Regions from separate parts of the Endothiovibrio diazotrophicus genome, predicted to be linked through region 3. Evidence: predicted binding sites of a transcription regulator. Region 3 holds the regulator's gene; each other region holds the start of a gene.
What was found. The regulator FliA, encoded in region 3, starts transcription of late flagellar genes. The targets are predictions, from matches to a motif close to GCTAAAGTTNNNNNNNNNNCNGCCGATA.
Positions count from the first base shown of each region.

Region 1: the regulator FliA is predicted to act here: its motif matches at 2,244-2,271, upstream of ACYQ2W_RS07235 (putative motility protein).
Region 2: the regulator FliA is predicted to act here: its motif matches at 1,980-2,007, upstream of ACYQ2W_RS08300 (DUF5610 domain-containing protein).

Region 1 covers NZ_BAAHXB010000019.1:1-3,270, reverse strand. Annotated here, with positions in the region: gene ACYQ2W_RS07250 (hypothetical protein) at 1-434, shown strand, start outside; gene ACYQ2W_RS07245 (SCO family protein) at 445-1,041, shown strand; gene ACYQ2W_RS07240 (class I SAM-dependent methyltransferase) at 1,071-1,811, shown strand; gene ACYQ2W_RS07235 (putative motility protein) at 1,989-2,192, opposite strand; gene ACYQ2W_RS07230 (ATP-binding protein) at 2,467-3,270, shown strand.
Region 2 covers NZ_BAAHXB010000023.1:515-3,784, forward strand. Annotated here, with positions in the region: gene sthA (Si-specific NAD(P)(+) transhydrogenase) at 1-1,033, shown strand, start outside; gene ACYQ2W_RS08300 (DUF5610 domain-containing protein) at 1,245-1,943, opposite strand; gene ACYQ2W_RS08305 (thermonuclease family protein) at 2,059-2,886, shown strand; gene ACYQ2W_RS08310 (transcriptional antiterminator, Rof) at 2,887-3,129, shown strand.
Region 3 covers NZ_BAAHXB010000010.1:14,275-17,544, forward strand. Annotated here, with positions in the region: gene flhF (flagellar biosynthesis GTPase FlhF) at 1-317, shown strand, start outside; gene ACYQ2W_RS04590 (MinD/ParA family protein) at 310-1,194, shown strand; gene ACYQ2W_RS04595 (RNA polymerase sigma factor FliA) at 1,191-1,934, shown strand; gene cheY (chemotaxis response regulator CheY) at 2,065-2,436, shown strand; gene ACYQ2W_RS04605 (protein phosphatase CheZ) at 2,474-3,250, shown strand; gene ACYQ2W_RS04610 (chemotaxis protein CheA) at 3,263-3,270, shown strand, end outside.

The sequences.
Region 1 (3,270 bases), on a different contig from region 3:
TGGCCCTGCTCGCCGCCGCGACGATCGGCACCGCCGCCTGGAAGGCGTGGCCGCTGCTCCACCCGCCGGTCGCCGCGAGCGCCCCGCTGGACCCCGGTTGCAACCTCAACCACGGCCCCTGCACCTCGTCACTCCCCGGCGGCGGGCGGGTCACCTTCGCGATCGCCCCGACGCCGATCCAGCCGATGCGCCAACTCACCCTCAGCGCGGTGCTGGAGGGGCGCGCGGTGGAGGCGGTGGAGGCGGACTTCCAGGGGGTGGAGATGAACATGGGCTTCAACCGTACCGCCCTGCAGGGGACGGCAGGGCGCTTCGAGGGTGGTATCCTGCTGCCGGTCTGCGTCCTCGACGCGATGGAGTGGGAGGCCCGCCTGCTGATGCGCACCGCCGACGGGCTGATCGACGCCCCCTTCCGTTTCGTCGCCAGCCGTTAGGGAGTACGCCGTGAAATCGAAAAACCTCGCCGTCGCCGCGCTGCTCGCCCTGGCCGCCCTGCTCGCCTGGCTGCTGCTCTTCTGGCAGCCGCAGCCACCGGAGCACACCGTGCTCACCCCACCCGCGGTGGAGACGCCCCCCGGCGGCGATTTCACCGTCGGCGGTTTCGACCTCGCCACGCTGCGCGGCAAGGTGGTGCTGCTCTACTTCGGCTACATGGGCTGCCCCGACATCTGTCCCACCTCGCTCTCCGACATGGGGCGGGCGCTGAAGTCGCTCAGCCCCGAGGAGCTGGCGCAGGTGCAGGGCGTGTTCGTCAGCGTCGATCCGGCGCGGGACCAGCCACCGGCACTGGAGAAGTACGCCGCCTACTTCCACCCCGCCATCCTCGGCCGCACCGGCAGCAAGGAGGAGGTGGACCGGGCGGTGGGGCGCTACGGCGCGGCCTACCGGGTGGTCGACCACCACTCGGCCGGCGGCTATCAAGTGGACCACACCGCCAACATCTACGTCATCACCGCCGACGGCCGCTGGGTGGAGACCCTCCCCTACGGCACTCCCCCCGAAAAGATCGCCGCCGCCGCCCGCGCCGCGCTGAACCCCTGAAAAAAGAAGAGGGTCCGCAAATGAACGCGATGTCCGAGGACCACGCCCGCCAGTTCGGTGACCGGACGGTGGAGCCCGCCGAGCGGGAGGCGCTGGTGCGGCGGGTGTTCCGTGCGGTGGCGCCGCGCTACGACCTGATGAACGACCTGATGAGCTTCGGCATCCACCGCCTGTGGAAACGGCGGCTGGTGCGCGAGGCGGCCGCCGCCACCGGCCAGACCCTGGTCGACCTGGCCGGCGGCACCGGCGACGTGGCCCGCGCCCTGGCCGGTGCCGACCGCGCGGTGCTGCTGATCGACCCCGGTCTGGAGATGATGGCGGCCGGCCGCCGCAAAGGGCTCAACCACGTCGCCCTGGTGGCGGGCGTCGGGGAGCGGATACCCCTGGCCGACGCCTCGGTGGACACCCTCACCGTCGCCTTCGGCATCCGCAACATGACCCACCTGGAGACGGCCCTGAAGGAGGCGGTGCGGGTGCTCAGGCCCGGCGGACGGCTGCTCTGCCTGGAATTCTCCCGGCCGTGGGCGCCGATCCGCCCCTTCTACCGGCTCTACTCCTACCTGGTGATCCCGCGCCTCGGCGCACTGATGGCCAACGAGCCGGGGGCGTATCGCTATCTGGTGGAGTCGATCCGCCGTTTTCCCGATCAGGAGACGCTGAAGGGGGTGATGGAAGCGGCGGGACTGCGCGAGGTGACCTACCGCAACCTCACCCTCGGCATCGCCGCGCTGCACATCGGTTTCGCCCCGGGTGGTCCCGAAGGGACGTGACATGCGGTGACGCCGAGGTTCCTCCCGGCGCTCACCGCGAAACCAAAATTTGTGAAGAAAATGCGGCCGCCACCGGCAATCGTGGGCTGCGCCGCGTTTCGCAAATAAAAAAGGGCCGCATCGCGGCCCTTTTTCGAAAAACGAAAAAGTGGAATCGCGTCAGCGATTCCACCGGGGTTACGCCCTCACGTCGATGTTCTGTCCCAGTCGCGAACTCGGATCCGGGGCCACCGGCTCGGGCTGCGAGGCGACCGCCCCTGCCTGCGGCGGTTTGGGGACCGCGTCGAGCAGTTGGGCCACGTTCGAAGCCTGGATGTCCAGGGCCATCTTCACCATCTGCGCGCCGAGCATCGAATCGCTGGCGATGCCGGAAGTGTCCATAGGTCCCTCCAATGGTCGTTGAACGTACGGATTCACGTCCTCATTGCCATTTATCGGCCAGCCCGCCGGGATCTTGAGCGATCTTTTTTCACGCCGATAAAGCCCGAAGGAGCACAGGGTGGGAACGAATTCGTCAGGCGCTTCGCCACCCGTCGTGAGCCGGCACCCGCCTGCCGCGGGCGACCTTGATCCCGTGCCCGCAAAGCGGGACGATACCGACGTGACCGTCACCCCCTCGCGCAGGCCCCTTCCGCCTCCTCGGAGATCGCTCCCCATGCCCCCCAACGATCCGCCGTTCGCGCCGTCCAGCATCGACTGGAACACCACCGTCGCCGCCATCTGGCGCCACCACCGCCAGGCGCTGCGCGCGGTGGGCGACATCGACCCGATCACCCTCGACTCGCTGGTCGGGGTCGAGCGACAAAAAGCGGCGCTGGTGCGCAACACCGAACGGTTCCTGGAGGGGTACCCCGCCAACAACGCCCTGTTGTGGGGCTCGCGGGGCACCGGCAAGTCGTCGCTGATCAAGGCGCTGCTCAACGCCTACGCCGGGCGCGGTCTGCGGCTGATCGAGGTGGACAAGAACGACCTGATCTACCTGCCGGAGATCGTCGACGAGATCCGCGACCTGTCCCAGCGCTTCGTCATCTTCTGCGACGACCTCACCTTCGAGAGCGGCGATCCGGTCTACAAATCGCTGAAGAGCGTGCTGGAGGGCTCCATCGAACGGCCGCCGCGCAACGTGCTGGTCTACGCCACCTCCAACCGCCGCCACCTGCGGCCGGAGTACATGGAGGACAACCGCGCAAGCCACATCGTCGACGGCGAGCTGCACTACGCCGACGCCATCGAGGAGTCGATCTCGCTCTCCGACCGCTTCGGCCTGTGGCTCTCCTTCCACCCCGCCGACCAGCCCGGCTACCTGGCGATGGTCGACAGCTACTTCGCCGGCTACGACGGCGACCGGGCGGAACTCCACGCCGAGGCGATCCGCTTCGCCCACGAACGCGGCGGCGCCCGCAGCGGACGCACCGCCAAGCAGTTCTTCAACCACTTCTCCAGCCGTCCCCTTTCCTAA
Region 2 (3,270 bases), on a different contig from region 3:
CGACCCCCACACCATCCGCGTCGAGGGGGGCGACGGCAAGGCGACGGACTACCGCGCCGACCACTTCCTGATCGCCACCGGCACCCACCCGGTGCGCCCCGACGGGGTCCCCTTCGACGACTGCCGGGTGATCGACAGCGACGGCCTGCTCCACCTCGACCGGATCCCCCACTCGATGACCGTGGTGGGGGCCGGGGTGGTCGGCATCGAATACGCCGCCATCTTCAGCGCGCTGGACGTGGAGGTGACGGTGATCGACGGCCGCGACTCCATCCTCGGCTTCATGGACCGGGAGGTGATCGACGAATTCACCCACCTGCTGCGCGACCGGGGCGTGACCCTGCGCCTGGGCGAGAACGTGAAGCACGTTGCCGTGGAGGGTGAGCAGGTGATCACCGACTTGGTCAGCGGCAAGCGGATCCGTTCGGACATCGTGCTCTACGCCGCCGGGCGGGCCGGCTCGGTGAACACCCTCAAGCTGGACCATGCGGGTGTGGAGTTCGACCGCCGCCATCTGATCCCGGTCAACGGGAGCTATCAGAGCAACGTCGAGCACATCTACGCCGCCGGCGACATCGTCGGCTTCCCCAGCCTCGCCTCCACCTCCATGGAGCAGGGGCGCCAAGCGGTCAGCCACGCCTTCGGCCACGGCGTGCGCTCGCTGCCCGAGACCTTCCCGTTCGGCATCTACGCGGTGCCGGAGATGAGCATGGTGGGGATGACCGAGGAGACGCTGACCGAGAAGAAGATCCCCTACGAGACCGGGGTGGCGCGGCTGCGCGAGACCGCCCGCGGCCAGATCATGGGGCTCGACCAGGGGATGCTGAAGATCCTCTTCGCCCTGGAGGACCGGCGGGTGCTCGGGGTACACATCCTCGGCGAGGGGGCCACCGAGCTGATCCACATCGGCCAGGCGGTGATGGCCCTGGGGGGAACCCTCGACTACTTCCTCAACACCGTCTTCAACTACCCGACCCTGGCCGAGGCCTACAAGGTCGCCGCGCTGGACGCCTGGAACCGCTTGGCCCCATAGAACCACGAAGGGCGAGAAGGAGATGGAGACATAGTGATCGGTATCGCCCGAACAAAATCTCTTCTCCCTTCTCGCCCTTCGTTCCCCTTCTCGCCCTTCGTGTTAAACAAGACCCTATCCAGGTACTTGCGGCCGATCCGGTTTGCACACCCCAGCCAATTCCCTTGGCCCAAGCCCCTTCGCGTTCAAAACCGCCGAAACGAACGGAAGATCACCCCTCGCCCTCGGTCTTCTCGGCGGCGCTGGACTCGGTCTGGGCACTCCCGCCCTCGGCCGCCTCCTCACTCTTCGGGTTGAGGATCGAGTCGCGGAACGACTGGAGGCCCTTCTGCACCAGATCGTAGGTCTGGTCGACCCCCTCCTTGACCGGCCCGTCGAGGACCTTCAGCCCGTCGAGGATGTCGCGCGCCTCGCCGAAGCCCTGGTCGATGGCCCCGCCGATCAGGTCCATGAAGCTGTTCAGCCGATCCTCCTCCGCCATCTCCGGGTGCTGCTCGCTGTAGGCGGCGTAGAACCCGGTGGCGAAGCTGACGATGCGGTCGGCGGTGGCATCGGGGGTGAAGTCCTCGGGCTTCTCGGCGGCCTTCTGGATGGCGTTGTCGCCCAACTCCGGGGCAAGCACCTCATTGAGCTTGTCGATGGCCGCGCTGTAGAGCAGATGCAGCGGCTGGTTGCCCGCCGACAGGCTCACCTGGGAGGCGGACTCGATGATCGCCGCGTTGAGCTCGGTGCGGGTCTGCTCGGTGATGCTCTTGGCCACCCCGACCCCGTCGCCCTTCTCGCTCTTCTCGCTTTTCTCACCCTTGGCCTCGTGGACTGCCGTCCCCTTCTCGTCGCCGGAGGCGCGCGGACTGCTTCCCCTCGACTCCGGACGGGGCTGATTGACGCTGTAGAGCTTTGACACATCCATAACGGCTTCTCCGGTTTGCGGCTTCTCTGATCAAGGTATCGGCCAGCTGCCGGGAAACTTTCACAATATTTACCCGCGCCTCGCACCGCGACCGGGGAAGTGGTGAAATGGTCCCATGCGCCGCCTCCTGCCCCTGCTGCTGATCGCCCCACCGCTGCTCGCCGGCCCGCTGCACCAGTGGCGTGACGAGCGGGGCATCCTCCACCTGGAGGGGGCCGGTGCGCCACCCACGGTCTCCCCTTCGCCCAGCCCCTCCCCGGCGCCGGCCGAGGGGCGTGTGGTAGCGGTCCCCGATGGGGATACGGTCTACCTGCAAGGAGGGATGAAACTGCGCCTGATCGGCATCAACGCCCCCGAGGTGGCCCACCACAACCGCCCCGGCGAGCCGGGCGGCGAGGCCGCCGGAAGCTTCCTGCGCGAACGTCTGATGGGGCGGCAGGTGAGGCTGGAGCCCGGCCTCGAGCCGTTCGACCACTACGGCCGGCTGCTGGTCCATCTCTACGACGGGAGTGGCGTCTCGATCAACGAGCTGCTGCTGCGTGAGGGGCACGCCTGGGTCTCCCCCCACCCGCCCAACCTGCGCCACATCGAGCGCTACGCCGCCGCCGAGGCAGAGGCGCGCGCCGCCCACCGCGGCCTCTGGGCCGATCCCCGCTACGACGTCATCGACGCCTCGGACGCGGGTGATTTCCGCAACAGTTTCCGCCGCCTGCGCGGCCGGGTCAGCGCCGTCGAGTGGCGCGGAGATACCTTGCGGCTGCACCTCGACGAGGCGGTGGCGCTGCAATTCGACGCCGCGGCCGTGACCCGGTTTCGCACGGCCGACCGTGACCCCGAAGCCCTGCGCGGGCACCGGCTGGTGGTCCGCGGACGCCTTGGCGGCCAGCGCGGCCTGCCGACCCTGTGGCTGCACCACCCCGTGCAGATCGAGGAGATCGACTGAGTGAGCGATTACCAACCGATAGCCTGCGCACGCTACAGCGAACTGGAGCTGCACATCATGCGTCGCCAACGACTGCGTCTGCAGCGGGTAACGGAGGAGGGCATCGTCGAGGAGCGGCTGCTGCCGCGGGACCTCACCACGGAGGCGGGGGCTGAGTACCTCCACGCCGAACGGGCGGGCGGCGATCGGCTGCAGATCCGCCTCGACGCCATCGTCGATTTCGCAGCGGAAGAAGACCAGTGAACCGCAGATTTCGCAGATTGGCGTAGATTTATACCTTTCTGAATCTGCGTATATCTGCGAAATCTGCGGTTAAAAAAGCGCTGTCCACTCGAATAGTCGTCGAATCGATGAAACCCACTTAAGGAAAGGTTAAGGCGAAGA
Region 3 (3,270 bases):
ATCTGGTGCTCTCGGCCGCCGCCCAGACCGCCGCCCTTGATCAGGCGGCCCGCGCCTTCCGCAAGGTGGAGCTGTCCGGCTGCATCTTTACCAAGCTGGACGAGGCGGCGACCCTCGGCGGGGCCCTCTCGGTGGCGATCCGCCATCGCTTGCCGGTCGCCTACCTCGGTGACGGTCAGCGGGTGCCGGAGGATATGCACCCGGCGCGGGCCCACAATCTGGTCAATCGCGGTGTCATGATGATGCAGGAGAATGCCCAGGCGATGGAGGAGGAGAGTCTGGCCATGGCCTATGCGGGGAATGTGCTCCATGTCTGAGATCCCGCTCGATCAGGCCGCCGGCCTGCGCCGCATCGCCCGTCCCAAACCGGTGCGGGTGATCGCCGTGGCCAGCGGCAAGGGGGGCGTCGGCAAGACCAACGTCTCGGTCAATACCTCGGTGGCTCTGGCCGCCCTGGGCCAGCAGGTGCTGCTGATGGACGCCGACCTGGGGTTGGCCAACGTCGACCTGCTGCTCGGCCTGCAGCCCCGCTACAACCTCTCCCACGTGCTTGCCGGCGAACGTACCCTGGAGGAGATCATGATGTCGGGGCCGGCCGGTCTGCACATCATTCCCGCCACCTCCGGCATCCAGCACATGGCCGAGCTCAGTCCGGCGGAGCATATCGGCATCATCCGCGCCTTCAGCGAGCTCTCCATGCCGGTGGACATCCTGGTGGTGGATACCGCCGCCGGCATCTCCGACGCGGTGATCAGTTTTACCCGGGCGGCTCATGAGGTGCTGGTGGTGGTGTGCGACGAGCCGGCCTCGATCACCGACGCCTACGCCCTGATGAAGGTGCTCAATCGCGACTACGGCATCTTCCGCTTCCGCGTTTTGGCCAACATGGCGCGCAGTGCCCAGGAGGGGCGTGATCTGTTTCTCAAGCTCTCCCGGGTGGCGGAGCGCTTCCTGGACGTGACGCTGGATTTTGTCGGGACAATCCCGCATGATGAATACCTGCGGAAAGCCGTGCAAAAACAGCGGGCTGTGGTCGAAGCCTTCCCCCGCTCACGGGCCGCTGCGGCGTTCAGGAACGTCGCCCAGAGGGTGGCCGGCTGGCCGCCGCCCAGCGAGGCGCGCGGCCATCTGGAGTTTTTCGTCGAACGGTTGATCAGCGCGACAACCGGGGAGGGCGTGGAATTATTGCCATGAAGGATGTCGCGACGTATGCTGCCCAGCAAAAAGCGGCCAGCCGCGATGAGCTGGTGGAGCGTCATGCGCCGCTGGTCAAGCGTATCGCCTACCATTTGATCAGCCGCCTTCCACCCAATGTGCAGGTGGAGGACCTGATCCAGTCAGGGATGGTGGGTTTGCTGGAGGCGGCGCGCAACTATGATGCCGGTCAGGGGGCCAGTTTCGAGACCTACGCCGGCATCCGCATCCGCGGCGCGATGCTCGACGACATCCGCAAGACCGACTGGGCCCCCCGTTCGGTGCATCGCAAGGCCCGCCAAGTGGCGGAGGTGGTGCACGAGATCGAGAATGCCAAGGGGCGCGACGCCAAGGACAGCGAGGTGGCCGAGGCGCTCGGCATCTCCCTCGACGAGTACCACCAGATCGTCGCCGATGCCAGCAACAGCAAGGTGTTCAGCTTCGACGAGATCTTCGCCACCGGCGAGACCGAGCAGAAGGAACGGATAATGGGCCACCTCCCCTCGCCCTACGAGGGGATTCAGGAGGCCGATTTCCAGCAGGACCTGGCCACGGCGATCGGGGGCCTGCCGGAGCGGGAGCGACTGGTGATGTCGCTCTACTATGACGACGAGCTCAACCTGCGGGAGATCGGGGAAGTGCTGGGGGTGAGCGAGTCGCGTGTGTGCCAGATACACGGCCAGGCGATGGTCCGCCTGCGGGCGCGGCTCGCCGACTGGTTGAGCGGCCCGGAGGCTTGATCTTCCTTGAACGGCAGATCAAGCCTCCGGGCCGAACGTTCGTTTGGAGGGACGATTCGTCGGCCCGCCGAAAGCAAACAGACGGTTAGGTGGAACCGATCCACCAGCGGAGGTTGTCTTGGATAAGAACATGAAGATCCTCATCGTGGACGATTTCTCCACGATGCGCCGCATCGTCAAGAATCTGCTGCGGGATCTCGGCTTCAACAACACCCACGAGGCGGATGACGGGCTCACCGCGCTGCCGATGCTCCAGTCCGGGGATTTCGACTTCCTGGTGACCGACTGGAACATGCCGGGCATGCAGGGGATCGATCTGCTGAAGGCGGTGCGCGCCGATCCCAGGCTGGCGCAGCTGCCGGTCCTGATGGTGACCGCCGAGTCGAAGCGCGAGCAGATCGTCGAGGCGGCCCAGGCGGGTGTCAACGGCTACATCGTCAAGCCCTTCACGGCGCAGACCCTGAAAGAGAAGATCGAACGAATCTTCGAGCGCATGGGTTGAACCCGCGCCGCCCCCCTGAATCGCGAAGGGTACCCGGATGAGCGACCTTTACCTGTCCGATAAAGAGCTTGCCCTGGAGCGCGCGCGCTCCCTGGTCAGCCAAATAGAAGTGGGCAACGAACCCGAGATCTCCCGTCTGCTCGATGAACTCGACCGCATGCGGGAGAACAATATCTTCAAGGAGCTGGGCAAACTGACCCGCGAGCTTCACGACGCCCTGAAGAACTTCCACCTCGACTCCCACCTCTCCGATCTGGCGGAGAAGGATATCCCGGACGCCAAGGATCGGCTGAACTACGTCATCACCATGACCGAGCAGGCCGCCCATCGCACCCTCAACGCGGTGGAGGAGAGTCTGCCGCTCTCCGAGCAGATCGAAAAGCGGGCCGGCGAGCTCTCCGGGCAGTGGGAGCGTTTCCTGCGCAAGGAGATGAAGGCGGAGGAGTTCCGCAATCTGAGTCGCGATCTCGCGACCTTCCTCAACGACGTGGCCGGCGACTCCTCGCGGATCCACGGCAATCTCTCCGACGTGCTGATGGCCCAGGACTTCCAGGATCTTACCGGCCAGGTGATTCGCCGGGTCATCACCCTGGTCCAGGACGTGGAAGAGAGTCTGGTGGGGATCATCCGGCTGGCCGGTCAATCCTCCGTCGCCTCTCCCGTCGCCGTCCCGGTTGCCGCGGCGGTGGAGGCGGAGGTGCCGTCGGAGGAGACGGTGGGCGCCCACGGGCCGGCGGTACCCGGGGTGGATCATGGCGATGTGGTCTCCGGTCAGGACGACGTGGATGAGCTGCTCGCCAGTCTCGGCTTCTGAGGATAAAAAATAATGGCGGT